Acuticoccus sp. I52.16.1: one gene and its partner. The protein of the gene in region 2 interacts with the protein of the main gene of each other region in a pairwise test. Links are inferred from orthologs where the notes say so. Each region holds a gene or a part of one and is shown on either strand. Other genes may lie near its edges.

Region 1 (15,602 bases), 2.8 Mb from region 2 along the record:
ACCGGACGCTACTGGTCGAGTTCATTCGCGAGCACCTCGGCCTCACGGGCACCCATGTAGGCTGCGACACGTCCCAGTGCGGCGCCTGCACCGTCCATATCGACGGCAAGGCGGTGAAGTCCTGCACCGTGTTCGCGGCGCAGGTCGACGGGGCGGCGATCACCACCATCGAGGGCCTGGCGGACGGCGAGACGCTGCATCCGATGCAGTCCGCCTTCCGCACCCACCACGGCCTGCAGTGCGGGTTCTGCACGCCGGGCATGATCATGATGGCGGTCGACATCGTGAAGCGTCACCCCGAGGGGCTGGACGAAGAGACGATCCGCAAGGAGCTGGAAGGCAACATCTGCCGCTGCACCGGCTACCACAACATCGTCAAGGCGATCGACGCGGCGGCTTCGGAGATGAAGGCCACCCCGATGGCGGCGGAGTAAGCGATGTACGCCACGAAATACACCAAGGCGACCTCGCTGCACGACGCCGTCGCCAAGCTCGCCGCGGCCGAGGACGGCAAGTTCCTCGGCGGCGGGCAGACGCTGATCGCCACGATGAAGCAGCGCCTCGCCGCTCCGTCCGACGTGATCGACCTCACCAAGATCCCGGAGCTGAAGGGCATCACCGTCGAGGGCGACACGGTCGTCGTCGGCGCGGCGTCGACCCACTCCGAGATCGCCCAATCGGCCGACATCCAGCGCGTGCTGCCGTCGCTGGCGGGCCTCGCCGCCACCATCGGCGACCCGGCGGTGCGCAACATGGGGACGATGGGCGGCTCGGTCGCCAACAACGACCCGGCGGCGGACTACCCGGCCGCGCTGCTCGGCCTCGGCGCCACGGTGACGACCTCCAAGGGGTCCTACACCGCGGACGAGTTCTTCCAGGGCATCTTCGAGACCGCGCTCGACGAGGACGAGATCATCGTAAAGATCTCCTTCCCGGTGCCGCGGAAGGCCGCCTACGAGAAGTTCCGCAACCCGGCCTCGCGCTACGCCCTGTGCGCGGTGTTCGTGGCGATGACGGCGGACGGTCCGCGCGTCGCGGTCACCGGCTCGGGCAACGAGGGTGTCTTCCGCGTCACCGCCATGGAAGAGGCGCTCGCCGCCCACTGGTCGGCCGACGCGGTCGCCGGCATCGCCATCGACCCCGAGACGATGCTCGCCGACATTCACGGCTCGGCCGAGTACCGCGCGCATCTCGTCTCGGTGCTGGCGGCCCGCGCGGTCGCCAAGGCCGGTTGAGCGAAGGGGCGAGCCCCGACGCGGCACCGCGAGGCTTCGACCGTCTGGCCGAAGCCTTCGCCGCGCTCGGCATCGACCCGCCGACGGTGGAGCACGAGGCGGCCTTCACCGTCGATTCGGCGGTGGAGCTGCGCGGCACCATCCCGGGCCTGCACACCAAGAACCTCTTCCTGAAGGACAAGAAGGGGGCCTACTTCCTGGTGACGGCGCCGGAGGATGCGGCGATCGACCTCAAGCGCATCCACACCGTAATCGGCGCCAAGGGCCGCGTCTCGTTCGGCTCGGCGGAGGCGATGGTGGCGATGCTGGGGGTCACGCCCGGCTCGGTCACGCCGCTGGCGCTCATCAACGACGACGCCGGCACCGTGCGCTGCATCTTCCACCAGGCGCTGGGCGAGGCGGACCTCATCAACGTCCACCCCTTGCGTAATACGGCCACGGTGACGCTCGCGCGTGCGGAGCTGTTCGAGATCCTGCGCCGCGCCGGACACGAGCCGGACGTCATGACGCTTCCCGCGCCGGACGCGGACGCGTAAGAGTTTCGCCTCGGACCGATTGTCTTGGGCGGTCGCGAGCCCATGTTTCCACGAACGACAAGGCGAATGGGACAACGTATGAGCACCCTGTTGGGTCCCGGCGGACAGCAGCTTTCCTCCACTCCGAGCACGCCGTCCGCGGCGGCGCCCGGCGACGTGGTCGAGACCACGACGCAGACCTTCATGGCCGACGTGGTGGAGGCCTCGCGCGACGTGCCGGTGCTGGTCGACTTCTGGGCGCCGTGGTGCGGGCCGTGCAAGCAGCTCGCGCCGATCCTGGAGAAGGCCGTCGCCGCCACCAAGGGCGCGGTCAAGCTCGTCAAGATGAACATCGACGAGCATCCCGAGATCGCCGGCCAGCTCGGCATCCGCTCGATCCCGGCGGTCATCGCCTTCCGCCAGGGCCAGCCGATGGACGGCTTCGTCGGCGCGCAGACCGAGGGACAGATCAAGCAGTTCCTCGAACGCATCGCCGGCCCGGCCGACGACGGCGTCGCCGAGATGATGGAGCAGGCCGCCACCGCCCACCAGGCCGGCGAGTACGAGCAGGCGCTGATGCTCTACAGCCAGGTCCTCCAGATCGACCCGGAGAATACCGAGGCGATCGCCGGGCTCGGCATGGTCAGCCTTTCGTCCGGCAACATCGAGCAGGCCAAGGACATCTTCAGCCAGATTCCCGACGCCATGCGCGCCGACCCCGCCGTCGAGGCGCTGGGCAAGGCCATCGGCCTCGCCGATCAGGCCGCCGCGCTCGGCGGTGCCGCCGACCTCAAGGCCAAGGTGGACGCCGACCCGAACGATCATCAGGCGCGCTTCGAGTACGCCGTCGCCCTCGCCGGAGAAGGCGACAAGCTGGGCGCCGTCGCCGAGCTGATCGAGATTCTGCGGCGGGACCGCGAGTGGAACGAGGGAGCCGCACGCCAGGAGCTGATGAACTTCTTCGATGCCTGGGGCCCCAAGGACCCCGCGACCGCGGCCGGACGCCGCAAGATGGCGTCGATCCTGTTCGCCTGACACCACGCGAACGCGAGGAGGACGATCATGCGCATCGGTAATGCGCTCTACGAGACCGTCGACGAGATTCCGTCCATCGTGCCGGTGTTTCCGTTATCCGGCGCCCTGCTCCTCCCACGCGCCCACTTGCCGCTCAACATCTTCGAGCCGCGCTACGTCAAGATGATCGACGACGTGATGGCGGGCGACCGCGTCATCGGCATGGTGCAGCCGCGCTTCGGCGCCGACGCCGATGACGAGAGCGTCGAGGAGCCGGCGCTGTGTCAGGTCGGGGCGCTCGGCCGCATCGTCTCCTACCAGGAGTCCGGGGACGGGCGGTATCTGATCCAGCTCGGCGGCGTGTGCCGGTTCACGGTCCTGGAGGAGCTGCCGACCCCGCTCCCATACCGCAAGTGCCGCATTTCCGCCGAGCGCTTCAAGTCCGATCTCCTGACCGACGCCTGCGAGGCGGACGTCGATCGCGACGCGTTGATTCGCGCCTTCCAGTCCTATCTCGACGCCAACGACCTCGAGGCCGACTGGAAGTCCGTGCGTTCGGCCTCCAACGAGGCGCTGGTCAACACGCTGGCGATGATGAGCCCCTACGGCCCGGCCGAGAAGCAGGCGTTGCTGGAGGCGCCCGATCTCGCCGCCCGCGCCGCGACGCTGGTCGCCATCACAGAGATGGAAGTGGCCCGCCAATCCGGCGACGAACCCGTACTGAACTGACGGACGCCCGAACCGAACGCGCGTCCGGTCCGCACGTTGAAGAGGCGCGGTGCGCCTCGCTTTGAGGAACACGATGGTTGAGGAACACAAGATCGACCCGAAGCTCCTGGAGCTGCTGGTCTGCCCGGTCACGAAGTCGACGCTGCGCTACGACGCGGCGGCGAACGAGCTGATCTCCGACAAGGCCAAGCTCGCCTACCCGATCCGCGACGGCATCCCCATCATGATTCCGGACGAAGCCCGCAGCACCGAATAGCCCGCGGACGCGGGGACGCCGCCGCGCCATTCGGCGGCGCGCGAACGGCACGGGATGCCCGCCGGCGGGCATCCGGGCGAGGGTCGACCCCCGCCCTCCGCGTCGCTCAGTAGGCGAGGGTGCCGAAGTTGTTGACGATGATGAGCTGCAGGAAATAGAGGCCCAGCAGGAGGACGATCGGCGACAGGTCGATCCCTCCGAGGTCCGGCAGGATGCGGCGGATGGGGCGCAGCGCGGGCTCGGTCAGGCGGTAGAGCGTGCGACCGATGGTCTCGACGATCTGGTTGCGCGGGTTGACCACGTTGAAGGCGTACAGCCACGAGAAGATCGCGGACGCGATCACGATCCACTGATAGATCTGAATGACTTTGAGGATGAGGGTGAGAAGGGAGGCCATGGTCCGCCTTTGTCTGTGTCCGCCGCGGAACAGGTAAAGGTCGCAGCCGTCCGCCGCAAGCGAGGCGCGCCCGCGCACACCGTGTGCCCCAATGTTCGGGTCAGGCTGGGAGCCGGCGGGGCCGGCCCCCCGTCGCTCAGGCGCGCAGGGTCGCGCCCGTCGCCTTCGTCACCGCGGCGATGATGTCGGCCGAGACCTTGTCGATGTCGTCGTCCGTCAGCGTGCGGTCCTTCGGTTGCAGCACCGCCTCGACCGCGACCGACTTCTGCCCGTCCGGCACGCCCACCCCACGGTAGACGTCGAACACCGCGACGTCGGACACGAGGTCCTTGCGGGCGCTGCGCGCGGCGCGGGTGATCGCCCGCGCGTCGATGTCCTCCGGGACCACGAACGCGAAGTCGCGCCGGACCGGCATCAGCTGCGAGGCCGAGTAGTTCGGCTTCTTCGTCGCCTTGCGGCGCGGTTCGGGCACCTTCTCCATCGTCAGCTCGAAGGCGACCAGGCGCTCGGGGGCGTCCATCGCCGCCAGCACCGCCGGGTGCAGCTCACCAAAGTGGCCCAGGATGTTGGAGCCCAGGCGCAGGGTCCCGGAGCGTCCTGGATGATAGTGCGGCGGCGCGTCGCGGGTGATCTCGGCCCGATCGGCCGGCCCGCCGATCGCGGTCAGGGCGGCCATGATGTCGGACTTGGCGTCGAACACGTCGGCCGTCTCGTCGCCGTCCCAGTGGCGGCCGAGCGTCGCCGGCGTGTTGCGGCCCTGGCGCACGCCCGCGGCCTGCGTCGTCTGGTCGGCGGGCTCGTCGCCGGCGAACACCTGACCCACCTCGAAGAGGGCGAGGTCCGGATGGCCGCGATTGACGTTGCGCGTGACCGCCCGCACCAGCCCGGCCAGCAGGCTCGGCCGCATGTCCGACAGCGCCTCGGCGATCGGGTTGGCGAGTTGCAGCGAGGATTGCCCGCCGCCGAACGCCAACGCGTCCTCGTGGCTGACGAAGGACCATGTGACGGCCTCCGTCATCCCCTGCGAGGCGAGCGCGCGACGCACGGTCGCGATCCGCTGCTGCAGCGTGGTCAGCACCTTCGGCGCCACCGGGTCGACGCGCACCAGCGGCATCGGCGCTACATCGTCGATGCCGACGATGCGGACGATCTCCTCGACGAGGTCCGCCTTGCCCTCGACGTCGGCCCGCCAGCTCGGCGTCCTGACCGTCCATGTCCCTTCGGCGCGTGTGACCGCGAAGCCCAGACGCTCGAGTACCTCGGCCTGCTTCTCCTCGTCGACGTCGAGGCCGGAGAGGCGCGCGACCTCGGTCGCCGGAAACGCGATCGTCCGCGCCGTGTCGGGCACCGCACCGGCGAGCTGCACCGGCCCGGCGGTCCCGCCGCACAGGTCGAGGATCAGCCGCGTCGCATAGTCGAGGCCGGGGAGGGTGAACTCCGCGTCGACGCCGCGCTCGAAGCGGTGCCGCGCATCGGAGTGGATGCCCAGCGTCCGGCCCGTGCGGGCGATGTTGATCGGATCCCACAGGGCCGATTCCACCAGCACGCGCGTCGTCGTCTCGGAGGAGCCGGAGGCCTCGCCGCCCATGATGCCGCCCAGCGATTCGACGCCGTTGTCGTCCGCGATCACCACCATCTCGGGCGACAGGGTGTAGGTCCGCGTGTCGAGCGCCTCGAACCGCTCGCCGTCCTGGGCGCGGCGCACGACGAGATCGCCGGCCACCTTATCCGCGTCGAAGACGTGCAGCGGGCGGCCGACGTCGTAGGTGAGGTAGTTGGTGACGTCGACCAGCGCGTTGATCGGGCGCAGACCGATCGACACCAGCCGCCGCTGCATCCAGTCGGGCGAGGGACCGTTGCTGACACCCTCGATCAGCCGCAGGGCGAACGCGGGGCAGAGGTCGTCGGCCGCGATTGTCACGGTCGGCGCAGGGCTGCCGTCGGCGGCGAAGGGGGCCACCTCCAGCGACTTCAGCGTGCCGAGGCCGGCAGCGGCGAGATCGCGCGCGATCCCCCGGATGCCGAGACAGTCCGCGCGGTTCGGCGTCACGCCGATCTCGATCACCGGGTCGCCGACGTCGGCCCACTCCACGTAGGGCGTGCCGACGGGGGCGTCCTGCGGCAGGTCGACGATGCCGTCGTGGTCCTCCGACAGGCCCATCTCGCGCTCGGACAGCATCATGCCGCGGCTCTCGACCCCGCGGATGGAGCCGATGGACAGGTCCACGCCGGTGCCGGGGATGTGGGTCCCCGGCGCGGCGAAGACGCCCACCAGCCCGGCGCGCGCGTTCGGCGCGCCGCACACCACCTGCACGGCGGACCCGTCGCCCGGGTCCACGGTGAGGACGCGCAGGCGGTCCGCGTTGGGATGCTGCTTGGCGTCGACCACACGGGCGATGCGGAACGGAGCGAGGGCGGCGGCGCGGTCTTCCACGCCCTCGACCTCGAGGCCGATCGCCGTCAGTTGATCAACGATGGTGTCGATGGACGCATCCGTCTCCAGATGGTCCTTCAACCAGGACAATGTAAACTTCATGGATCGCGGGTCTCGCGAGCTTTCTGAGCGAGGGACTTAGCTGCCGGCAGTGTACCCGTACCGACGCAGGTAGCGCTGGAAGCGGGGAGCGTCCGTTCTATCGAACTCTTCCTGCTCCGCAACGTGTGAGGCTGCGATTGGCCTTATAGTGGCTGCCATTTGTGCATCCAATGCCTCACAAGTAGGCGCGGAGGCATTTTTATAAGCAGTCTCTAAAATGCGCGCATATTTCTGACTGATCTTTATGTGCCCGGCTTCGTGGATCACCGCGTATTGCGAGATCACATCCCACTTGGCTCTGAGGTCGGGCGACGCCCGGTCTCGCTGGCGCCACTCCGGGAGGATGACGTCGGAGCGGATGCCGACGCGGCCGTTGCGGCTATAGCGGCAACGCCCGCCCGCCTCAACCGGCTCGAAGTTGTGCAGGAACGTCGTCTCCACCGCGGCGAAGGCGCGCCCCTGGGTTCCCGGAACCGTCGGCCCGTGGACGCTCAGCGAGCGCTCCAGCGAGGACAGCGAGTTGCCGGACACCTTGTAGGTCGAAATCCGGACATCCGTCGGCGGTGTCGAGCAACCGACGAGCGTTACGGCCGATGCGATGGCGACAGCGGCCGCAAGTCGTTTCACCTAGAGAGGCCTCCGGCGAGAGATGGACGGTCGAGCGGCTGGAACCCGTAATGGGTGAGCCACCGCGCGTCGCCCTCAAATAGGTCGCGAAGGTCGGGCATGCCATACTTCAACATGGCGATACGATCGATGCCCATGCCCCAAGCAAAGCCCTGGTAAACGTCCGGATCGAGCCCGCAATTGGCCAGAACGTTGGGGTGGACCATGCCGGACCCCAAAATCTCCAGCCAGTCGTCGCCGACGCCGAGCTCGATGCCGTCGGCCGACCGGCGGCAACGAATATCGACTTCGTATGACGGCTCGGTGAACGGGAAGTAGGACGGACGGAAGCGCATCGCCGCGTCCTCGACCTCGAAGAAGGCGCGGCAGAACTCCGTCAGCACCCATTTCAGGTGACCGACGTGGCTCTCCTTGTCGACCACGAGGCCCTCGACCTGGTGGAACATCGGCGTGTGCGTCTGGTCCGAATCGCAGCGGTAGGTGCGGCCGGGGGCGATGATCCGGATCGGCGGCTTCTGCTTCAGCATGGTGCGGATCTGCACCGGGCTCGTATGCGTGCGCAGCAGGCGCCGCGTCCCGTCCGGCCGCTGCGGCAGGAAGAAGGTGTCGTGCATGTCCCGCGCGGGGTGACCCTCGGGGAAATTCAGCTTGGTGAAGTTGAGATCGTCGGTCTCGATGTCCGGCCCCTCGGCGACGCGGAAGCCGAGGTCGGCGAAGATCGCCGAAAGCTCCTCCCACACCTGGCTGATGGGGTGGATGCGGCCGCGGGCCAGCCCGGTCGGCCGCGGGTCGAGCGTGACGTCCAGCCGCTCCTCGACCAGCTGGCGCTCCAGCGCGGCGGTCTTCAAAGCCTCGCGGCGGGCGCCGATCGCCTCGGTGATCGCCTGCTTCAGGCCGTTGAGGGCCGGGCCCATCACCTTGCGCTCGTCCGGGCTCATCGCGCCCAGCGTCTTCATCCGCTCCGAGACGCTGCCCTTCTTGCCGAGCGCGGCGACCCGGACCTCGTCCAATGACGCCTCGTCCCTCGCCGCGGCAATCTCGGCCTCGATCGAGGCCTGCATCTCACTCAGATTGTCAGGGCTGATGACGGCATTCATCGGTCAGGCGATCCTTGGGTTGCAGTCAGACTAGCAAACGACGGCGAATGTTGAACTGTCGAGGATGGCGGACGGCAGCATTGTCTTGTAAACGTTGCCGTACTGCATCACGATTTTCACAAAGCTCCGCGTAGGGCAACCCTGACCGTCGTCGTACGACTGTTGCGCCGGAGGCGTATCGCAGGCAAAAGACGACTGTTCGGATCCAATTTGGGGATCGCCATGACCGACGCCACGCAGACCCAAGCCGCATCGGACAGTGCGCCGAAGCCGATCGTCGGCCAGATGTCACCCGTCGCGATGATCCGCGCCGAGGGGCTGACCGCCGTCTTTTGCGGCGTGATGGGCCTCACCATCCTCTACCTCGGCACCGCGCTTGCCTTGGGCATCGACCCGCTGATCATGGTCGGGCTGTTCGCCGTCGGCGTCTTCTATTGGACGTTCCTCGAATATCTGCTTCATCGCTTCGTGCTGCACTGGGAGCCGGAGCGGCCGGTGCTCAAGGCGATCCGCAAGATCTTCCCGGGCCACAGGGCCCACCATAACAAGCCGTCGCGTTTCCGCGAGGACGGCATCCACATGCTCAAGTTCTTCACCTGGCCGTCGCTCTTCGGGGTGGTCTTCTTCTGGCCGGTGTTCGGCTCGCTGCCGCTGAGCCTGACGTTCACGGCCGGCATCCAGATCGGCTACCTGCTCTACGAATTCACCCATTCGGCCTGCCATTTCATGCCGATGAAGTGGTTCTATGCGGCGCATTTGAAGCGGCACCACGCGATCCACCACCACCGCGACGAAACGGTGAACTACGGCGTGACGACCTCCATCTGGGACACCCTATTCCGCACCACGTGGAAGGGCCGCCGCGCCGCCGCGGCCTGATCGCCTGCCGGGCGACGGGAACGACCGCGCACTGATCGTCGGCGCCAGCGGCGGCATCGGCGCCGCCCTCGCGGCCGCCTTCGCCGCGCGGGGCGCCGCCGTCCACGGCCTCTCCCGCTCCGGCGACGGCCTCGACGTCGCCGACGAGGCGAGCGTCGCGCGCCATCTCGGCACGCTGCACGGCCCCTTCGCGCACATCCTGATCGCCACCGGCGCGCTCGTCATCGACGGGTCCGAGCCGGAAAAGACCATCCGCGCGCTGACGCCGGACGCGATGCGCCGGCAGTTCGAGGTCAACGCCATCGGGCCGGCGATGGTGCTGAAGCACGCGCTGCGGCTGGTCCCGCGTGACGGGCGGGCGGTGGTCGGCGTGCTGTCGGCCCGCGTCGGCTCCATCGGCGACAACGCGCTCGGCGGCTGGTACAGCTACCGCACCGCCAAGGCCGCGGTGAACCAGGTCGTGCGCACGGCGGCGATCGAACTGCGGCGCACGCGCCCCGAGGCGATCCTGGTCGCGTTGCACCCCGGCACCGTCGCCACCGGTTTCACCGCCGCCTATGCCGACCGCTACCCGACCGCCGCGCCCGCTCAGGCCGCCGCCGATCTATTGTCGGTGCTGGACGGTCTGTCCCCCGCCGACACCGGGTCCTTCTTCGACTGGCGGGGCGAGCGGGTGCCGTGGTGATCCGGTCCCGAAACGCAAAAAGCCGGCCCGAAGGACCGGCTTCCGTCGCGTCTCGCGCCCGGAGGCGCGGTATCGGCCTTACGCCGCGGCGGGCGTGCCCTGCTGCTCGGCCGGGAGCGCGGCGCGGGCCTGCTCGACGATGGCGTTGAACGCCGCCGGCTCGTTCATCGCGAGGTCGGCGAGGACCTTGCGGTCGATGTCGATGCCGGCCTTGTTCAGCCCGTCGATCAGGCGGGCGTAGGTGAGGCCCTGCGGACGGACCGCCGCGTTGATGCGCTGGATCCAGAGCGCGCGGAAATTGCGCTTCTTCTGCTTGCGGTCGCGATAGGCGTACTGGTTCGCCTTCTCGACCGCCTGCTTGGCGACGCGGATCGTGTTCTTACGACGACCGTAGTAGCCCTTGGCCTGCTTCAGGACCTTCTTGTGCTTGGCGTGCGCGGTGACGCCGCGTTTGACGTGTGCCATCGACTCAGCCCCTCGCGTACGGCAGGAAGGATTTCTTGACGACCTTGGTGTCGGCCTTCGACAGCGTGGTCGTGCCACGAGCCTGACGAATGAACTTGGTCGACCGCTTGATCATCCCGTGCCGCTTGCCGGTCTGGGCGACGAGAACCTTGCCCGTTCCGGTGATCTTGAAGCGCTTTTTGGCGCCCGACTTGGTTTTCATCTTGGGCATTTTCAACTCCGTGTAGCGGCCGCCGCGGCATGCCCCCAAACGCTCAAAGCGAACGTCAGCTCGGCAATCTTTGCCGAGCGTGGCCGGGCGACCTTTTCGGTAGAGCGCGCGATATAGACGCTCGCGGGCGAATACGCAACCGTCCGCGCGCGGTATCGTGCCGATGGCGGTGATGCGGCCGTCAGCGCCAGCGGCGCTCCTCGAACCAGGGCAGTTCCAGCCACTGGCCGGCCGTGCGCCCGGCGATGGCCCAGTAGGCGAGACCGCCGAGCGCACCGCAGGCGATGGAGAGTTGCGCGGCGGCTGTGTCCATCGGCGGGGCCTCGCCCGCCATCGTCGCGCCCAGCGGGACGGCGCGGATGAGGCCGACCGCCGCGCCCGCCAGCATCGAGGCGAGCACGCTGCGCAGCTTGAACCCCTCCATCATGGTCGCGGCGATGATCGCCGGCCAGAAGGACGAGACGATCGCCCCCAGCGTCATCGACAGGACGACGACGCCCAGGTGGATGATCTGCGGCCATGTCGATCCGGACAGCGTCGCCGGGTCGATGCCGAAGAGCACGAGTGTCGCGACCGTCGACGCCGCGAGGCATGCGGTCGGGATCGCCAGCGATATCATGATGATCTGTGCGGTGAGGCCCCAGATCGCGAACATCTAGACCGCCTCGGCCCGTCGCTCGCGCGCCGACATCTTCTGCGACTGGGACTTCAGCTGCCCGCACGCGGCGAAGATGTCCTGCCCGCGCGGCGTCCGCACCGGTGAGGCGTAGCCCGCGCGGTTGACGATGTCGGCGAACGCCTCGATCTGGTCCCAGTCGGAGCACTCGTAGGGTGCGCCGGGCCAGGAGTTGAACGGGATGAGGTTGATCTTGGCCGGAATGCCGCGGATCAGCTCCACCAGCGCCCGCGCGTCGACGAGACTGTCGTTCACGCCCTTCAGCATCACGTACTCGAAGGTGATGCGCCGGGCGTTGGAGAGGCCCGGATAGTTGCGGCACGCGTCCATCAGCTGGGCGATCGGGTACTTGCGGTTGATCGGCACCAGCACGTCGCGGACCTCGTCGCGCACCGCGTGCAGCGAGATCGCCAGCAGGACGTTCATCTCGGCGCCGACGCGCTCGATCGTCGGCACCACGCCGGAGGTCGACAAGGTGATGCGCCGGCGCGAGAGCGACAGCCCATCCCCGTCCGACACCACCGCCATGGCGGCCTTCACGTTGTCGAAGTTGTAGAGCGGCTCGCCCATGCCCATGAGCACGACGTTCGACACCATCCGCCCCTCTGACGGCCCGTTGGCGGCACGTTCGGCCCCCACGAGGTCGCCCAGGCGGCGCCGCGCGAACACCACCTGCTCGACGATCTCGCCGGCGGTGAGGTTGCGCACCATGCGCTGCGTGCCGGTATGGCAGAAAGTGCAGTTCAGCGTGCAGCCCACTTGGCTGGAGACGCACAAGGTGCCGCGGCTCTCCTCGGGGATGTAGACCGTTTCCACCTCGACCGGGCGGCCCGCGCCCTTGGCCGGGAAGCGCAGCAGCCACTTGCGGGTACCGTCGACGGAGATCTGCTCGTCGACCATCTCGGCGCTGCCGACCGGCAGGCGCTCGGCCAGGGCCTGGCGCACCGGCGCGGCCACGTTGGTCATGTCGGCGAGATCCTCGACCCCGCGGACGTAGAGCCAGTGCCACAGCTGCGCCGTGCGCATCGCGATCTGGTGCGGCGGCACGCCGATGGCGGCGAGATGCGTCGCCAGCTCGTCTCGCGAGGCGCCGATCAGCTGCGGCTCGCCCTCCACCTCGAGCGTGCGCACGTCGGGCGTGATCGCCTGCGGTGCGGTGCGCCGTTTGAGGAGAGCGAGATTGGCCATTCAGCTATTGCAACCCGTGGAAATGCGGTTCGAGCCGGCGGTCACGCCGGACAGCGAGAAGGTGTAGGTGGTCTCGGTTCCGCGAGCGGACTGGCCCTTGACCGTCATCCGGGTGCCGGCGCGCATCGCCGCCACCAGCTGGGCTTCGTCGGCCGGAGATTCAACCCAGGCGCCGTCGTCCTTGGTGAAAAGCGAGAACGCCTGCCCGTCGATGTCGACCGTGACGGTCGAGTCGGGGGCGAAGGGGTAGCCGACGAGGACGCTCGCCTCGTTGGTGACGTCGTCCGCGGGACGGCTCGTCAGGAAGAAGAAGACGTCGCCGTGGTTGCGGTTGCTCGGCGCCAGGGTCTTCGGCTTCGACAGCAGGTAGCAGGTCACCTTACCGTTGGCCTCGTAGCGGTAGGCCTCCCAGTCACTGTACTGCTGCAAGAGCTGCGGTACCTGCGCACTGGCGGATAAGGGGAAAAGGATGAGGATGAGGGCTGCGATCGACCGCATTCGGGAAAGTCCTTGTCCTTGGTCCGTCGAGGCACGCTTCACCCATTTCAGGTGTCGCGCGCCGGGGTCAAGTCCCGCATCATGACCGGTTTGTCATGATCCCACGATCTTGACCGTGGAGCGGGGGTCACACTCAAGCACTCTAACCGGCACCATTGAAGAGAGCCTGAACGAGGCGCTCGTCTCGGCATGCGTCGGTGTCGTGCCTTTGAGGTACGGCGGGCGGCTTGCACGGAGCTGGTGCGAGGCTTCCCTCGCGCCGCGCCCGCGCTGTCGTCGACCCGCACGAACCCCTTGTGACTGCGGGCCTTACTCCGCGGCGGCCGGTACGTCCAGCGGCGCCGATGCCGCCCACATGTTGCGGATGACCTCCGCGAGCTTGTGGGCCAGTCCCGCATTCGGCCCATCCGACACGTACATGGCGATGTAAGTGGTCGGCAACGGGGGCAGCTGGCCGCCATGGTCGATCTGCGCCAGCTGCGGCGGGAGGGTGTCCTCGATCCCGGCGTGGACCGCGAAGTCGGCCGCGACCGTCGCCTCCACCGTGCGGATCGACAGCGATTCCACCGCCATCACCCACGGGATGTGCGCCGCGTCCAGCGCACGCTGCACCCAGGGGCGGAAGATGCAGCCGTTCTCGAACGCCAGCGGCAGCGGACGCTGGCGGTAGGCCTGCCCGCCCGGCGCGCCGATCCACACCAGCGGCCCGGCCTGAAGCACCTCCGACCCCTGGTCCGGCGCCAGCTCGGTGGTGAGGATGACGTCGACCTCGCCGCGCGCGAACTGGTCCTTCAGGACGCTGGTGTAGGACGACTGGAGCTGCACGCGCACGCGCGGATAGGTGCGCGCGAATAGCCGCAGCACCTGCGGAATGTGCGGGTAGACGACGTCGTGCGGAGCGCCGAGCGTCAAGTCGCCCTGGTAGGACGGCTCGGTCAGGCGGGCGAGCGCCTCGTCGTTCAGCTCAAGCATACGCCGGGCGTAGGAGGCGAGCTGCTCGCCCGCCGCGGTCGGCGTCATGCCCTTGCGCGCGCGGTCGAGCAGGATGTGGCCGAGCCCGTCCTCCAGGCGCTTCAACTGCATCGAGACGGCGGACTGCGTCAGATTCAGTCGCTTGGCCGCCCGCGTCACCCCACCGTGCTCGACGATTGCGAGGAAACTTCGCAGTGCCGCCAAATCCAAGGTCCGCATCATAACATCAAATCCCGTGATCGAAACGATCAGGACGTTTCGTTTTACTTATAGTCCGAAGCATCGCAAATCAACGGCGCAACGGCTGGTACAAGGAGGACGGCCAGTGGAACACGTTCTGTCGCATCTCACCCTTCCGACGACAGGTTGGATCAAGCGCACCCGTATCGTCGGTCTCTGGCTCGACGTCTGGACCGAGCGCCGCCACCTCGAGCGTCTCGACGCGCGCATGCTCGCCGACATCGGACTGACGGACGTGGAGGCTCGTACCGAGAGCAAACGCCGAGCGTGGGACGTACCGCCGCAACGCATGGGCTGGTAGTCCGCCAGCGCGCGGCAGCCCAGCCTGACGAGGCGGCCTTGCCCCGGCCTCGCCCCGCGGCGCCGTACCGCAGCCGGCGTCGACGGCGCCCGGCCGATCAAACTTCCGCGAGCCGGCCGCCCGGCTCGCCTTCCTAGTCTTCCAGCGCCTTCTTCGCGCGTTCGCGGTGCCGGTCGGTGATGTGGCTGGCGACCATCGCGATCGCGCCCATCAGCACCGTCACGTCGTCGCTGAAGCCGACACCCAGCAGCATGTCCGGGATCGCGTCGATCGGGCTGACGAAGTAGGCGAGGGCGCCCAGCAGCGTCGCCCGCACCCGGAACGGCACGTCCGGGTCCATGGCGCAATAGTACGCGGCCACCAGGTCGCGGGTGAACGGCACCTGCCGCGCCGCCTTGCGCAAGGTCGGCCAGAACCTGCGGCGGACCTTGGCCTCGTCCTTCTCGAACGCCTGCCCAGTGTTCGCCCCGCGGGCGTCGGGGCCCAGGATCTCGCCGATGCGCACGTCCTCGCTCATGCCGCTCCTCCCGCCGCGCGGTCGATCGCCCGCGCCAGCTTCGCGTCACGTTCGGTGAGGCCACCCGCGTCGTGGCTCGTCAGGCGGATGTCGACCCGGTTGTAGACGTTCGACCATTCCGGATGGTGGTCCATCTTCTCGGCCGACAACGCGACCCGCGCCATGAAGCCGAACGCTTCGTTGAAGTTGCGGAACTTCACCGTGCGCAGGATCGCCTTGCCGCCGTCCTCGAGCCGCCACTCCGGCAGGCCGGAAAGATCGACCGTCCCTCTATCCAACGCCATGACCGCTCCCCTCGGATCGGCGCACCGGAGCGCGCGCCACCTGATAGAAATAGGTCAGCGCCGGCGAAGGTTCACGGGGGGGGGGCGCCGTCGCGGCGCTCAGCTCTCGGCGTAGCGCTTGGCGACGTAGTCCTCGACGATCGCCTTGAACTCGGCGGCGATGTCGGCGCCGCGCAGGGTCATCGCCTTCTCGCCGTCGATGAAGACGGGGGCGGAGGGGGTCTCGCCCGTGCCCGGCAGCGAGATGCCGATATCGGCGTGCTTGGACTCGCCCGGCCCG
Region 2 (15,555 bases):
CGCGGCCTCCCGGCACAAGGTCAGCGCGGGCGCTGGTACTTGATGAACGGCGTCAGCTCGCCGATCCGGTCGTAGAGCAGGCGCGCGGTCTCGTTGAAGTGCTGCGTGGTCCAGTAGACGCCCGGCGCCCCGGCCTCGTCCGCCGCGCGGTAGACCGCCTCGATCAGTGCTCGGCCGACGCCGTGACCACGCACGTCCGGGTCGGCATAGAGGTCCTGGAGGTAGGTGATGCGCTCCTCGCGCCATGTGTGGCTGTGGAAGAGGTAGTGGACGAGGCCGGCCGCGCGCCCGTTCACCTCGGCGATGAGGCCGAAGGGCTGCCACGGGTCGTCGCCGAGGATGCGGGCGAACGTCGCCGTGTAGACGGCATCGGTCACGCTGGCCTCGTAGAACACGTGGTAGGCCTTGAAGAGGCGGCGCCACTCGGCCTCGTCGGCCGCGATCACCGGGCGGATCGTCACGCGGGTTGCCATCGTTTCCCCTTAAGCTGCGGCCCGTCGGCGGACCGGCGCAAGGTCTGGGAGAATTGGCGGCGCCGATCAAGTCCGCGCGTGCCGTGACCCCCCGTTCACAATCGCGATGTGGCCCCTAGATCCCCACGGGGCCGGCGCCGCGTCGCGCCGGGCGCGTTCGGAGGGCGCACGATGGGCCGGAGTGACACATGGGCGCCGCGGCTCATGCCGCCGGGGCTGCTGCGACGGCTGGACACGGCGGTCGCGCGCCTCTCGCAGCCCGACGATATGGCCGCGATCGACTTCCGCGTTCCCCCTGGAGAGGCCGCGCTGATCGCTCCCGATTCGCTCTCCTGGAAAATCTTCAAGAACCCGGTGGCGCTCTTCACCGGGGGTGTCGCGGCGGTGATCCTGGAGCTGGCCGAACCCTCAGTCCGTTCGGGCGTGTGGGAGCATTCGTCGTTTCGCCGCGAGCCGGTGCGGCGATTGCAGCGGACCGGCCAGGCGGCGATGGTCACCGTCTACGGCCCGCGCTCGAAGGCGGAGGCGATGATCGCCGGCGTCAACCGGATGCACGCGCGCGTCACCGGCGAGACACCTGCCGGCACGCCCTACCGCGCCGACGACGTCGCTCTGCTCGACTGGGTACAGGCGACCGCCACCTTCGGTTTCGCCAGCGGCTACAGTCGCTTCGTGCGCCCGCTCGACGATGCCGCGCTCTCCCGGGCGTTCGCCGAGACGCAGGCGGCGGCGCGGCTCTATGGCGCGACCGGCGCCCCCGCCTCGCTAGCCGAGTGGGACGGGCTGCTCGAGCGGACGCGGCCGCGGCTGGAGGCTTCTCCCATCATCTTCGAGTTTCTTGAGCTGATGCGCACGTCGCCGGCGCTGCCGCGCGGACTGCGGCCGCTGCAGCGCCTGATGGTGCGCGGGGCGGTGGAACTGATACCGGGTGTGGTGCGCCACCGGGTGGGCCTCGGCGACGCGTACGGCGCGAGCCGCGCCGAGGTGGCCGTGCTGCGCCGGATCGGCGGGGCGGCCGAGCGCATCCTCCTCCCTTCGGCACCGGCGGTGCAAGCCTGCCGCCGCCTCGGTGTGCCGGTCAGCACACTCACCGAAGTGTGACGCGGCACCCGCGTCCGTCTTCCGGTAATTATCTAAATAATTTCAATAAGATAAAAGATTTTGAGCGTGGATTCGCCGGGATTGTGCCGGGATCGATGGGGCCGTATCGCAGGGCATCTCGGCCGCCGGTTCGAGCGCGGAGTCATCCTCATTTCACTCGATCTTCTCGGAGAGTCCCATGCCCGGTCCCGCTGACGGATCCGCTTTTTTCATCGCCTTCGTCGGCCTCGCCGTCGTCTTCCGCCTCGTCACCCTCGCCATTTCGATCCGCAACGAGGCGGCGATGAAGGCCGTGGGGGCGGTGGAACACGGGGCCGCCAACTCACGGGCGATCGCGCTGGCGCACATCGGGTTCTATCTCGCGGGGCTCGCCGAGTATCTCGTCCGCCCCGCCCCGTTCGACTGGGTGAGCGTTACGGGTCTCGCGATCTACGCCTTCGGTGCGGTGATGCTGGTGGTCGTGATCGCGCTGCTGGGCCGGTTCTGGACCGTGAAGCTGATCATCGCCCGCGATCACGACCTCGTCACCCACCCGCTCTTCCGCGCGGTGCGCCACCCCAACTACTACCTCAACATCCTGCCGGAGCTGGTCGGTTACGCGGTGACCTTGCAGGCCTGGGTGACGCTGGTGGTGGGGCTGGCAATCTACATGGTGCCGCTGACGGTACGAATCCGCCAGGAGGAGCGGGTCATGCGCGGAACGTTCGCCCGCTACTGAGCCGGCCGCCGCTCGCCCCCTACTCCCACTCGATGGTGCCGGGGGGCTTGGACGTCACGTCGTAGACGACGCGGTTGACGCCCCGCACCTGGTTGACGATCCGCGACGCGACGCGGCCCAGGAAGGCGACGTCGAAGGGGTAGATATCGGCCGTCATGCCGTCGGTCGAGGTGACGGCGCGCAGGGCGAGTACCTTCTCGTAGGTGCGCGCGTCACCCATGACGCCCACCGTCTCGACCGGAAGGAGCACCGCGAAGGCCTGCCAGATGTGATCGTAGAGGCCGGCGGCGCGGATCTCCTCGATGAAGATCGCGTCGGCCCGGCGCAGCACGTCGAGGCCCTCGCGGGTGATCGCGCCGGGGCAGCGGATGGCGAGCCCCGGCCCGGGGAACGGATGGCGGCCGACGAACGTGTCGGGCAGGCCCAACTCGCGGCCCAGCGCGCGCACTTCGTCCTTGAAGAGCAGGCGCAGCGGCTCGACCAGCTTCAGCCCCATCTTCTCCGGCAGGCCGCCGACATTGTGATGGCTCTTGATGGTGACGGACGGGCCGCCGGTGGCCGACACGCTCTCGATCACGTCCGGATAGAGGGTGCCCTGGGCGAGGAAATCGCCCTTCACGGCCTTGGCTTCCTTCTCGAACACCTCGACGAAGAGGCGGCCGATGGTCTTGCGCTTCATCTCCGGATCGGTGACGCCCTCGAGCGCGCCGAGGAAGGTCTCGGCCGCGTCGACCTTGTTGAAGACGACGTCGTTGCGGCCGGCGAACATGCGTTCCACCTCGGCCGCCTCGTTCTCGCGCAGGAGGCCGTGGTCGACGAAGATGCAGGTGAGCCGGTCGCCGATCGCCTCCGCCAGCAGCACGGCGGTGACGGTGGAATCGACGCCCCCGGAGAGGCCGCAGATGACCCGCCCATCGCCGACGATGGCGCGGATCCTGGCGATCGCCTCCTCGCGGAACGCGGCCATGGTCCAGTCGCCGGTGGCCTTGCAGATGCGGCGCACGAAGGATTCGATGAGGCGCGCGCCGTCCGGCGTGTGGACCACCTCCGGGTGGAACATCAGCCCGTAGGCGCGCCGCTCCTCGTTGGCGATGATGGCGAAGGGCGCGCCGGGCGAGCGCGCGACGATCTGGAAGCCCGGCGCCGGCTCGACCACGCGGTCGCCGTGGCTCATCCAGACGGTGTGCGTCTCGCCGGGGGACCAGATACCGTCGATGAGGGGGCTCTCGGAGACGACCTCGATCTCGGCTCGGCCGAACTCGCGATGGTCGCTGCCTTCGGCGCGGCCGCCGAGTTGCTCGGTCATCGCCATCTGCCCGTAGCAGATGCCCATGAGGGGGACGCCGGCGTCGTAGATTTCCTGCGGGGCTCTGGGGGAGCCCTCCGCGTGGGTCGAGGCGGGACCGCCGGAGAAGATCACCCCGCAGGGCTGGTGCTCGGCGAAAGCGGCCGCGGCCTCCTGGAAGGGAGCGACCACCGAAAAGACCCCGGCCTCGCGCACGCGCCGTGCGATGAGCTGGGTGACCTGCGAGCCGAAATCGACGATGAGGATAGTGTCGTGCGCCATGGCGTCTGATGGCACAATTCGCGCCCGTCCACCACGTCCGGAAGCGCATTTCCGCCCCGCAATCCCCGCCGAAACACTACGCGCGGCGGCTCGCGCTCGCGCGCCCGGTCGCCCGCCGGATACCGCGGACGCCTCCTGCGCCCACCGGTGTTTCGACGGCCGGCGGCGGGACAGCGTCGGGTCGTCAGTCCAGCCGGTCGAGGCGTTTGGCGGCCCACCAGAGGTCCAGCTGCGTGCGCCAGGAGGCGGGGCGGCGCTCCGACAGGGGTGCGCGGGTGGCGAGGGCGCGGCGAGCGGTCATGGCAGGGAGGAAGGCGGCGCGCGCCTGCGGTGCGACCGCGGCGAGGTGGCGGCGCATCGCCTCGTCGGCGGCGCGGCCGTGGGCGGCGACGGCGCGGGCGGCGCGGTCCGCCCCCTCGGGCAGGCGCCCGGCGGCCATCGAGGCGGCCTGGTCCTCGCCGGTCGCCGCACGCCAGGCCGCCACGGGGATGAGACTGGACCCGCGTGCGAAACGGCGGGGCACCGTGAGCGCGACATCCGCCGCGGCGAGGGCGACGCCGGCGTAGCCCGCAGCGGTCGCCGCGGTGCGGGCGGCGGCGAGGCCGGCGGGCTTGCCGAGCGCTTCGACGCACAGCGTCATCGCGGCGAGCTGGACGGGGGCGGCGCAGGCCTCGCCGGCGTACCCGTCGAAGGCGTCCCAGTCGGGCAGCGGGTCGGCGTAGAGATCGTGGATGAAGGCTTCGCTGACGGCGCAGAGCGTGTCCAGCGGCCACTCGTAGCGCCTGGCGCCCTCGCGCAGGGCGTCGACCAGCGGGACCGAGCGGCCGGCGCCGAAGCCTTCGTCACGGATGGCGTCGCGCCACCATTGCAGGCGGATCTCGGCGGCCATCGGATCGCGGACGGTCTCGACGATGCGGCCCAGCTCGACCCGGTAGGCGGCCAGCGCGTGAAGTGCGGGCCGGGCCGGCTCCGGCGCGAACAGCGCGGCCAGCCAGGCGGTGCGGTCGCCTTGGCGGACCGCGTCTTCGATGCTCATCAGGATACGGCGATCAGCGCGGCCGCCACCCGCCGTTCCTCGGACACCATCACGTTGAAGGTGCGGACCGCGGCGCCGGTGGTCATCGTGTCGAACCGCACGCCGCCCGAGCGGAGCGCCGCCGCCACCTGCGCTTGCAGCGGGAACGGCACGGTGCCGACACCCAAGAGCAGCACGTCGATCTCGTTGCGCTCGTCCAAGACGCGGGCGAGCGAATCGAACGTGATCTCGCCCGATTCCTGCGGCTCCCACCCGTAGATGCCGGACGGCACGCACATCAGCGAGCCGCGGTGGCTCATCTGCGCGAAGCGGAAGCCGCCGTTGCCGTAGGCATCGATCGGCGCCCGCCCCGGAAAGTGCGCGTCACGGATGACGAGGCCGGCCATCAGGCTGCGGACGGCTCCGCGTCCCCGGCCGCGGCCTCGTCGTCGCCGTCGCCCGTTCCGCCGCCCGGCGCGCGGCCGGGACGCAGGTTCAGCGTGATCAGCAGCGGCGCGGCGATGAAGATCGACGAGTAGGTGCCGACCACGATGCCCCAGATCATCGCGAACGTGAACGAGCGGATGACCTCGCCGCCGAAGACGAACAACGCCGCCAACGCCAGCAATGTGGTGATCGAGGTCATCAACGTGCGAGACAGCATCTGGTTGACCGACAGGTCGATCAGCTCCGACATCGGCAATCGCTTGTAGCGTCGCAGGTTCTCGCGCACCCGGTCGTAGACGACGACGGTGTCGTTCAGCGAATAGCCGACGATGGTCAGCACCGCCGCGATCGAGGTGAGGTTGAAGTCGAGCTGGGTCGCCGAATAGAGGCCGATCGTCAGTACCACGTCGTGCAGGGTACACAGCACCGCGCCGATGGCGAAGTGCCACTCGAACCGCAGCCAGATGTAGATCATGATCGCCAGGAGCGCGGTCACGACCGCGATGAGGCCCGCCTGGGCCAGCTCGCCGGAGACGCGCGGTCCGACGACCTCGACCCGCCGGAACTCGGCGTCGTTGGCGTAGAGCTCGCGCAGCTGGATCACCGCGAGCTGCTGCGCCTCTTCGCCGCCCGGCTGCTCCTCGACGCGGATCAGCACGTCCGTCGGCTCGCCGAACTCGACGATCTGCACGTCGCCGAGGCCCAGGTTGCCGACCTCCTGGCGGATGTCGGCGATGGGCCGCGGCTCCTCGAACCGCAGCTCCACCATGGTGCCGCCCTGGAAGTCGATGCCGTAGTTCATGCCGACCAGCGCGAACAGCGCCAGCGACAGGATGCACGCGATCACCGAGCCGATCAGCGCCGGCACGCGGTAGCGCATGAACGGGATCTTGGTATCGCTGGGAAGGTTGAGACGCTTCATGACTTACACCGGCACTTCGGTCGGGCGACGGCGGCGAACCCACATCGCCACCATGAGCCGGGTGAACAGGAACGCCGTGAAGATCGTCGTCAGCACACCGATCGCCAGCGTGACGGCGAAGCCGCGCACCGGGCCGGACCCGAGCTGGAACAGGATCACCGCCGCGATCAGCGTCGTGACGTTGGCGTCGAGAATGGTGGCGAAGGCGCGGCTGAAGCCCGCGTCGATCGCCAGGATGGGACTGCGCCCGGCCCTGCCCTCCTCGCGGATACGCTCGTAGATCAGCACGTTGGCGTCCACCGCCATGCCCATCGTCAGGACGATGCCGGCGATGCCGGGAAGCGTCAGCGTCGCGCCGAGCAGCGACAGCAGCCCCATGATGAGGACGATGTTCACCACCAGGGCGATGTTGGCGATGACGCCGAAGAGCCCGTAGACGAGGACCATCGAGCCGGCGACGAGCACCGCCGCGACGATGGCCGCGGTCTCGCCGGCGGCGATCGAATCGGCGCCGAGGCCGGGGCCGACGGTGCGTTCCTCGACCAGCGTCAGCGCGGCCGGCAGCGCGCCCGCGCGCAGCAGGATGGCGAGGTCGTTGGCGCTCTGGACCGAGAACGATCCCGAGATCTGACCCGCGCCGCCGCAGATCGGCTCGCGGATCGAGGGGGCCGAGACCACCTCGTCGTCCAGCACGATGGCGAACGGGGTCCGGGCGGCGGCCTCGCGCGTGGTCACGTCGCAGAAGCGCCGCGCGCCGCTGGTGGTCATCTGGAAGGTGACGACCGGCTCGTTGGTCTGCTGCTCGAACGCGGGCTGCGCGTCGGTGAGGTCCTCGCCGGTGATCAGCGGCGCCTCGTCGACGACGTAGGGCACGCCCGGCTCGTACTCGTTCTCTTCCGACGTCATCAGGAGCATCTTGCCGGCCGGGGCGCGGCCCCGCTCCAGGATCGAGTTCGGATTGACCGAGGTGTCGACCAGATGGAAGGTGAGTTGTGCGGTGGTGCCGACGAGGCTCTTGAGCTGCTCCGGATCACCGCCCGGCGCCTCGACCAGGATGCGATCCTCGCCCTGGCGCTGGATGTTGGGCTCGGTCGTGCCCAACTCGTCGACGCGGCGGCGGACCACCTCGATCGACTGGTCGACGATCGAGCGGATGCGCTGGGCGAGCCCCTCCTCCGTGAAGGACAGGCGCATCAAGCCGTTGTCGCCCTGGGTGAAGGCGAACTCGTTGACGCCGCCTTGAGAAAACACGCCCTGGCCCAGCGGGTTGCGCAACTGGCTGAGCCGCTGCGCCGCCTCGTCGATCCGGGTGTTGTCGCGGATGCGGACCTCGACGCCGTTGTCGACGACGCCGAGACCGGTATAGCCGATGCGCGGGGCCTGGAGCAGCGTCTCGCGGACATCGTTGGTGACGGTGCGCAGGCGCGACTGGATGTAGTCTTCCTGGTCGACCTGGTAGAGCAGATAGGCACCGCCCTGCAGGTCGAGGCCCAGGACGATGCGCTCTTTAGGCAGCCACGACGGCAGCGCCGCCACCCACGAACGGGGGACGAGGTTGGGGATCACCGCCGCCACGCCCAGAATGACGGCGAGTACGATGAGAACCGACTGCCAGCGTGGGAAGTGAAGCATCAGTCGTTGGCCGCCGCCGCAGGCTCGGGCTTGGCGCGGACTTCGGTGATGGTCGAGCGCACGACGCGCACCGGCTCATTGTCGCCGAACTTAATCTCGAGCTCGCCGTCGTCGACCACCTTCGTGACCTTGCCGATCAGACCGCCGGCGGTGACGACCGTGTCGTTGCGCTTCAGTGCGGCGACCATCGCCTGGTGCTGCTTCATCCGCTGCCGCTGCGGCCGGATGATGAGGAACCACATGATGACGAAGATCAGCAGGAACGGGGCGAGCTGAACGATGAAACCAGCGCCACCACCAGCGCCGCCGGGAGCCTGCGCAAAGGCTTCTGTGATGAACATGACCTACCTTATGAACGGATGGCCGCGCGCGGGATGAACGCCCGGCTCGGGGTTCCGCCGGAGTTAGACGTTCCGACATTGGATTGCAACGCGGGCGCGGCAAGCTGCTCCAGTTGTGCCGTCATGCGAGCGCTTCGGGCCGCCATCGGAGCTGCCGGGCGGAGCGATCCGTCATCCCGATGGGCCGCGCCTGCGTATCGTCCTGCGGGGCGCTCGGTGGGTCGATGCGGCGGTGGATGAAGCGCCGGCGCGACCCTCCCTGCCGATTGACCCCGGCGGCTGTCGGGCTATGTGGGGCCCGTCGAACAAGAACTGGAGACCATCGGTGCCCGTGGCCACCCTCGCGCTCGGTAGCAATCTGGGCGAGCGCGCGGCGATGCTCGACCAGGCGGAGGCCGCGCTGACGGACCTCCCCGCGACCCTCATCGCCGCCTCGTCGCGCCACGTCACGCCCGCGCTGTTGCCGCCCGGCGCGCCGAAGGAGTGGGACATTTCGTACCTGAACGCCGTCGTGCAGATCGACACCGCGCTGGCGCCGGACGCGCTGCTCACCGCCACCAAGGAGATCGAGCACGCGCTCGGCCGCCGCCCCGGCCCGCGCTGGTCCCCCCGCCTGATCGACATCGACATCCTCGCCTGGGGCGACACCGTGCTGGAGAGCGAGCGGTTGACCATCCCGCATCCCGAAATCGCCGGCCGGCTCTTCGTGCTGCGTCCCTGGGCCGAGATCGATCCGCAATGGCGCCACCCGGCGAGCGGACGCACCGTCGCCGACATGCTCGCCGACCTCGAGGCCGGCGCGTGACCCGGATCGTCGGCATCGTCAACGTCACCCCCGATTCGTTCGCCAACGCCCAGCCCAGCCTGGCACCGGACGCGGCGATCACCGAGGCGGCGGACCAACTCGAGGACGGGGCCGACGTGATCGACGTCGGCGCCGAGTCGACGCGGCCGGGCGGCTCCGCGGTGACGCCGGAGGAGGAGTGGGACCGGCTCGCCCCCTGCCTGCCGGAGATCGTCCGCCTCGCCCACGCCCGCGGCGCCAAGGTCAGCGTCGACACGCGCAATCCCGCGACCGCCGAGCGGGCGATCGGCGCCGGGGTCGACTGGATCAACGACGTGTGCGGCGGCGGTCCGGAGATGGCCGCCGTGGTCGCCGGCTCGGACGTCGCGCTCGTCATCATGCATGCGCTGTCGGTGCCGGTGGTGAGCGGAGAGACGCTGCCGGCCGGGACCGACATGATCGCACACGTCGATGCCTGGTTCGCCGCGCGGCTCGACCGGCTGGCCGCCGCTGGCGTCGACCCCGCGCGGGTGATCCTCGATCCCGGCATCGGCTTCGGCACCACGCCGCGGCACGCCTTCGATGTTCTGGCGCGCCTGCCGCTGCTACACGCCCTCGGCCGCCCGCTGCTGGTCGGCCACTCGCGCAAGTCCTTCATGGCGACGGTGACGGACGTGCCGGCGTGCGAGCGCGACGACGTCACCCTCGCCCTCTCCGGCGTGCTGATGCTGCAGGGCGCGGACTATATCCGGGTCCACAACGTCGCCCGGCACGCCGCGCTCCGGGCGCGGCTGCGGGCTGACGCCGGCTGACCGTGCCGGCTGACCCGCGCAGGCTGCGGGTGCGCGGTGCGCCGCCCCGGCGCGCGCGGCACGGCGATCTGCGGCGGCATCGGCTTGACCGGCTCGCGCTGCGGGCGCAGGACGTGGAGGGTGCCGCCCGGTACGCTTCCTCCCCACCGCCGAGACCGAACTGCGACGATGACGAACGACGCCCTTATCGACCGCCTTGACCGGCTGATCGCGACCCTCGAGCGCATGGCCCCTCCGGCCACTCCGACCCCGGACTTCGAGGCCGCCGACGCCTTCCTCTGGCAGGCCGAAACCGGTCGCCTCATGCCGGTTGCGAAGGTCAGCCGCGTCGGCCTCTCCAACCTTAAGGGGATCGACGCAAACCGCGACCGCCTGCTCGACAATACGCGCCGCTTCGCCGACGGCCTGCTGGCCAACAATGCCCTGCTTTGGGGCGCCCGCGGGATGGGAAAATCCTCGTTGGTGAAGGCGATCCATGCCGAGATCGAGGGACTGAAGCTCGTCGAGATCCACCGCGAGGACATCTCCGCCCTTCCCACCCTGATGAGTGCGCTGCGCCCTGCCCCCCACCGCTTCATCATTTTGTGCGACGACCTCTCCTTCGACGCCGGCGAGACCTCGTACAAGTCGCTGAAGGCTGTGCTCGACGGCGGCATCGAGGGCCGCCCGGAGAACGTTCTCTTCTACGCGACGTCCAATCGCCGGCACATCCTGTCGCGCGAGATGGTCGAGAACGAGCGCGGCACGGCGATCAATCCGGGCGATGCGGTCGAGGAAAAGGTCTCCCTGTCGGACCGGTTCGGCCTCTGGCTGGGCTTCCACAAGTGCACCCAGGACGACTACCTCGCGATGGTGAACGGCTACGTCGCCGCGTTCGCGATCCCGGTCGACGCCGAAGAGCTGCGCCGCGACGCGCTGGAGTGGTCCACCACCCGCGGCAGCCGCTCCGGCCGCGTCGCCTGGCAGTACGTCCAGGACCTCGCCGGCCGCACGGGCGTACGCGCCACGCTGTGACGGCCTCCGGTTGGTGCTCGCCCCTGTTCTTCGGCGAGAACCGTGAAAACGGGGCGCGCGTGCCGCCGCACGCCCGCGCCCCTCGCAACTGTGAAGCTTGGCGCGATGCTGGGCTGGCAAGGTCATGTAGGCCAGAACGTCCTCCTCTGCGGTATCCATGAGGGTGGCGAGCTTCGGCAGCTTCGGGCACATCTGGCCGGCGACCAGCAGCTACACCACCTCCCGGGACGTCACCGCAACTCGCAACTCCTGACTGACAGGAGTTTGAATCATGGGCGCGATCATTTGGGAATCCCGGACCATGAGTTCACGACACAGGGAACCGGTCCAATTTTCCGGGAGCACCTCGGCCGCGACTTGCACCGCTCGGCTGAACGCAGTAACCGGGGCCAAGCGCGCCTGTAGCTCAGCTGGTAGAGCATCCGACTTTTAATCGGCAGGTCCCGGGTTCGAGTCCCGGCGGGCGTACCAAATTTCGCGAGAGCCGCTCCGTCACGCGGGACAGGTTCCTGTCGCTCGAAGAGCTGGCGAAGGTGTGGCGTTCCTTCGGCGGCAGCGACGTCGCCCCGGTCATCACGTCCATCCTCGGCATCATCGCCATAGGCGGCATCCGGGTGGAGGAGGTGACGCGTCTGCGGCGGGCTCAGCCGGTGGATCATTGAGGCATAATAGTAGTTGTCGCCCGGCTGCGGCGGCGGCGCCTCCACTAGCCCGACCGGGGATCCGTCGTTCGCGCGAGGCCGGCGACGGGCGGCTGGTGGTGCCGGGTGGCCTCCGACCGAGTGGGGCTGCGATAGTCGAGGGGAACCGCCCGCTGGGCATCCTCTATATCGACGATCGGCTGCGCAGTGGGACCGGCTGAACGGCAGCTCTGCTCAGTCGTCGCCAAAAATCTCCTGGATGCTGTCGCCAGGGCTGTGCGCGGTCATCACATGGCCTACGCAGTTTCCCGCGTCGTCGACGGCGATCCAGGGATGGCCGATATAGGTCGGCTGCCGGTAGTCCTGTCCGTGGTCCAGCTCCTGGTACAGCTGACGCTGGCCTTCGTGGTCGATCCAGTAGATACGTAGCGGCCGGAAGCTGCTGTTGGCGATGTGGAGCGTGGCCGGCTGGGAGGACGGCGCGGATCTCAGGCTGCCGGGAGCGGGGCAACCGTCGGCCCGGGCCGCCGCCGTGCGGGCGGGGGCAGCCCGGTCGCCAGTACCGGCGTCGCGGCCGCGCTCCACGCATTCCTGCACCTTGAGGCTCGCCGCGGTCACCCCGGTGAGCGGGAAGTCGTAATCGAACTTTTCCACGCTCAACACGGCCTCGTTGCCCTTGCGCAGACCGTCGAGCTCGGCTCGGCCGAGCCAGGCGATCGTCCATCCGTCCATGGATGTACCGGAGATGTAGTCGCCGCCCCGGCCGTAGCCCTGACCGCTTCCGTTGCCGTCGATCCGCAGCGTGCCCTGCCAGTCCGGCCGCGAGGCGACGGGAACCGCGAGCTGCCACTGAAGCCCGTCCCACCCCAGCCGGACCGGCGATCCGTCGCGCCGGTTGATCTCGGCAACGCAATAGGCGTGTCCGCTGCGTGATCCCGCCGTAAACACCAGCCAGCCGCGGGTCTCCGCGTAGTCGATCTCGTCGCGCTGCATGGGTCCGACGATGTCGTGACCTCCGTACGCGTTCTGCTGGGCTTGTGCTGGGGCGGCGACGCTGAATGCGAGAGCGGCGAAAACGGCGAGGCAGCGTAGCGTCATGGGACCTTCTCGGCAGAGGATGGACGCGCATGCGGCGCGGGTGCGCTACATTTACGCACGCATGAAAAGTGTCCAATCACGTCGCGTATCACACGGGCTCCGATGTCCTTAGAGCGCCTAACAAAAGAGCGCCTCGTGCAGAATCGGAGTGTGACCATAGCGGCGGCGAGCTTGGTGAAAGCGGCGTGGATGTCGGCGCGTCGATCGCAGCGGACGGTGAGCCGGCGGAAGCGCGAGAACGAAGCGATGGTTCGCTCGACCACCCACCGGCGGCGACCGAAGGCTGCGAGCTCTCGATCCCCTTGCGGGCGATCCGGTCGCCGATGCGGCGTTGCCTCAGCGCCCGGCGGCAGTGCTGGTAGTCGTAGCCCTTGTCTGCGTGAAATTTCGCCGGACGCTTGCGTGGGCGGCCGATTGTCTGGCGAACGGGAGTGGCGTCGACCATCTCTTCCAGCTTTCTGCTGTCGACCACGATGGCTTCGGTGATCCGCGCGGCGAGGGGAATGCCGTTCGCATCGCAGATCACATGGCGTTTCGAACATGCTCGGCCGCGATCCGTCGAGTCGATCCGTTTGTTCCGCCCCAGGCGATCAACGAAGGCGCGGTGAAGCGCATCCCAGACCCCGACCCTGCCTCCAGGAGAGCAGCCGCCGCCAGCAGGTCTTCCCCGAGCACTCGCACACCTCACGCGGAAGGTGCTCCCACGGCGTTCCTGTCCTCAGAACGAACACAATCCCCGTCAGGATTGCCCTTTCCAAAGCGGGACGTCCCAACAGCGGACATGCCCCTACCGCGATGAGTTGGCAAAAAGCGGACACTCGGCAACGCTGTTGCTGATCGTCCAAGAGGGCAGCAGCCGCCGCTAACCATCAGAAGATAGAGGATATTATCGTATCCCGACGATCTCGGAATGAAGAGCGGCCAATCGTTATCTTTGTTGTTGTGGAAGAGGGAATGTAAGCGGTCAGCGAGACGTCGCAGAAATGTCACTTGGTCCAGACTTAGAATTCATGTATCCATGAATAATGGATCACGAACTTGACGCAGAAGCCCTCACTGCCCTCGGCCATCCCGGACGCCTCGCCGTGTTCCGGCTGCTCGCCCGTCGCGCACCCCATGGCGTGCGACCGAGCGAGATCGCAGAGGCGCTCGACCTCAAGCCCAACACACTCTCGGTCTATGTCACGACGCTCACGCGTGCTGGAATCCTCACGACGTGGCGAGAGGGGCGTTCGGTGTACTATGGCATCGACCTGAAACGGGTCGGCACGCTGGTCGACTTCCTGGTGAACGACTGCTGCCGCGGCCGGCCGGACCTGTGCGAGCCGCTCGCCGCGCGTTCCCTGCAGCGATTGGCGGCGGTCCGCGCGGGCGGTGCGCGCAACGTCCTTTTCGTGTGCTCGGGCAATTCTGCGCGTTCGCAGTTTGCCGAGGCGATCCTCAATCGCAACGGTAACGGCCGGTTCCGCGCCTACTCGGCGGGGACGAAACCGAACCGGAGGCTCAACCCGGAGGCGGTCTCTGTCCTTACGGCGAGGGGCCACGACACGGACGGCCTGAAACCGAAGGCGGTCGCGGACTTCGAGCGACCGGGCGCGCCGGTCATGGACTATGTGATCACCGTCTGCGACCAGGCCGCGAACGAGGATTGCCCACCGTTGCCTGGGCTTCCCCTCACCGCTCATTGGGGAATTTCGCGGCCGAGCGCCGTCGAAGGGGCCGATCGGGCTGCCGCGTTTGCCACCGCCTACGACGCGATCCAGCAGCGTCTGGAACGCTTCGCGGCGCTTCCGGTCGAAACTCTCGACGCGCTGTCGCTGCAGAGCGAGCTCGACGCCATCGGCGGCAGCCGCGCCGGCAAAGGAGCCTGACCTTGGCAAGGATTGCGATCAACGGCCTCGGCCGCATCGGCAAACTCGTCCTGCGCTCGCTCGTCGAGGATGGAATCGCCGGGGACATTCTCCTTCTCAATGACCCGGTCGGCGACCCGTCCCAACACGCCATGCTGCTCGAGTTTGACAGCGTGCATGGTCGCTGGCGACAGGAGTTCGGCCACGAAGCCGACGCGCTAGTCGTCGCCGGCCGGCGCATGCACTTCACACAGGCTCGCGGTATCGAGGCGCTGCCGCTTGGCGAGTTGGGCATCGACCTCGTCATCGATTGCACTGGCGTCTTCAAGACGGGCGCCAAGGTGGAGCCCTATTTCTCCGCCGGTGTTAAGAAAGTCCTCGTCTCCGCGCCCGTGAAAGACGGCGGCGCGCTCAACCTCGTCTACGGCGTCAACCACGACCTCTATGATCCGGCCGAGCACCGGCTGATCACGGCGGCGAGCTGCACGACCAACTGCCTCGCCCCCGTGGTGAAGGTGCTGCACGAGGAGATCGGTATCTCCCACGGCTCGATCACCACGATCCACGACGTCACCAACACCCAGACGATGGTGGACCGGCCAGCGAAGGATCCGCGCCGCGCCCGCTCGGCGCTCCTCAACCTCATCCCGACGACGACCGGATCGGCAACTGCAATCACCTTGATCTACCCCGAGTTGAAGGGCCGCCTCAACGGCCACGCCGTGCGCGTGCCGCTCCTCAACGCCTCACTCACCGACTGCGTGTTCGAGATGCAGCGTGTGACCACGGTGGAGGAGGTGAACGGCCTCTTCCGCGCCGCCGCCGCCGAAGGGCCGCTCCAGGGTATCCTCGGCTTCGAGGAGCGCCCGCTGGTCTCGTCCGACTTCCTGAACGACCCGCGCTCGGCGATTGTCGACGGTCCCTCGACCATGGTCGTCAACGGCACGCAGGTGAAGGTCTACGCCTGGTACGATAACGAGTGGGGCTATGCTTGGCGCTCGCCTACCTCTTCCTGCTTTACGAGTTCATGGGGATCGTGACGAACCTGTCGGCCGGCTGGATCGCCGCCCGGTTCGGCCTCACCTCCACGCTCTATGCCGGCTTGGTGCTGCAGATCCTGGCGCTCGCGGCGCTGACACA

The links.
Region 1: the proteins of secD (region 2) and pheT interact in binary tests that used the Escherichia coli proteins (3 or more experiments, as listed by UniProt). The link is inferred for Acuticoccus sp. I52.16.1 from one-to-one orthologs.

Annotation. Positions count from the first base shown.
Region 1 is NZ_CP094828.1:2,119,383-2,134,984, reverse strand. Bases 3,983-7,003 are described here. They hold pheT (phenylalanine--tRNA ligase subunit beta), read right to left. Parts: upstream 6,683-7,003; coding sequence 4,283-6,682; downstream 3,983-4,282. Other genes in these bases: MRB58_RS09560 (DUF922 domain-containing protein), read right to left, coding at 6,719-7,003; MRB58_RS09570 (YggT family protein), read right to left, coding at 3,983-4,146. In the rest of the region: MRB58_RS09600 ((2Fe-2S)-binding protein), read left to right, coding at 1-434; MRB58_RS09595 (xanthine dehydrogenase family protein subunit M), read left to right, coding at 438-1,235; MRB58_RS09590 (prolyl-tRNA synthetase associated domain-containing protein), read left to right, coding at 1,232-1,771; trxA (thioredoxin), read left to right, coding at 1,850-2,785; MRB58_RS09580 (LON peptidase substrate-binding domain-containing protein), read left to right, coding at 2,813-3,493; MRB58_RS09575 (Trm112 family protein), read left to right, coding at 3,567-3,749; more of MRB58_RS09570, read right to left, coding at 3,856-3,982; more of MRB58_RS09560, read right to left, coding at 7,004-7,309; pheS (phenylalanine--tRNA ligase subunit alpha), read right to left, coding at 7,306-8,370; MRB58_RS09550 (sterol desaturase family protein), read left to right, coding at 8,629-9,285; MRB58_RS09545 (SDR family NAD(P)-dependent oxidoreductase), read left to right, coding at 9,290-9,970; rplT (50S ribosomal protein L20), read right to left, coding at 10,049-10,435; rpmI (50S ribosomal protein L35), read right to left, coding at 10,440-10,646; MRB58_RS09530 (hypothetical protein), read right to left, coding at 10,828-11,301; 23S rRNA (adenine(2503)-C(2))-methyltransferase RlmN, read right to left, coding at 11,302-12,510; MRB58_RS09520 (invasion associated locus B family protein), read right to left, coding at 12,511-13,008; and 5 more genes.
Region 2 is NZ_CP094828.1:4,897,081-4,912,635, reverse strand. Bases 5,562-8,535 are described here. They hold secD (protein translocase subunit SecD), read right to left. Parts: upstream 7,876-8,535; coding sequence 6,247-7,875; downstream 5,562-6,246. Other genes in these bases: yajC (preprotein translocase subunit YajC), read right to left, coding at 7,875-8,216; secF (protein translocase subunit SecF), read right to left, coding at 5,562-6,243. In the rest of the region: MRB58_RS21965 (GNAT family N-acetyltransferase), read right to left, coding at 21-473; MRB58_RS21960 (oxygenase MpaB family protein), read left to right, coding at 645-1,574; MRB58_RS21955 (isoprenylcysteine carboxyl methyltransferase family protein), read left to right, coding at 1,753-2,292; guaA (glutamine-hydrolyzing GMP synthase), read right to left, coding at 2,312-3,859; MRB58_RS21945 (squalene/phytoene synthase family protein), read right to left, coding at 4,044-4,895; MRB58_RS21940 (Mth938-like domain-containing protein), read right to left, coding at 4,895-5,284; more of secF, read right to left, coding at 5,281-5,561; folK (2-amino-4-hydroxy-6-hydroxymethyldihydropteridine diphosphokinase), read left to right, coding at 8,542-9,021; folP (dihydropteroate synthase), read left to right, coding at 9,018-9,812; MRB58_RS21910 (ATP-binding protein), read left to right, coding at 9,981-10,826; MRB58_RS24860 (hypothetical protein), read left to right, coding at 11,360-11,488; MRB58_RS21895 (hypothetical protein), read right to left, coding at 11,702-12,565; MRB58_RS21885 (helix-turn-helix domain-containing protein), read left to right, coding at 13,591-14,436; MRB58_RS21880 (ArsJ-associated glyceraldehyde-3-phosphate dehydrogenase), read left to right, coding at 14,439-15,455; organoarsenical effux MFS transporter ArsJ, read left to right, coding at 15,395-15,555. UniProt on the Escherichia coli protein: Part of the Sec protein translocase complex. Interacts with the SecYEG preprotein conducting channel. SecDF uses the proton motive force (PMF) to complete protein translocation after the ATP-dependent function of SecA.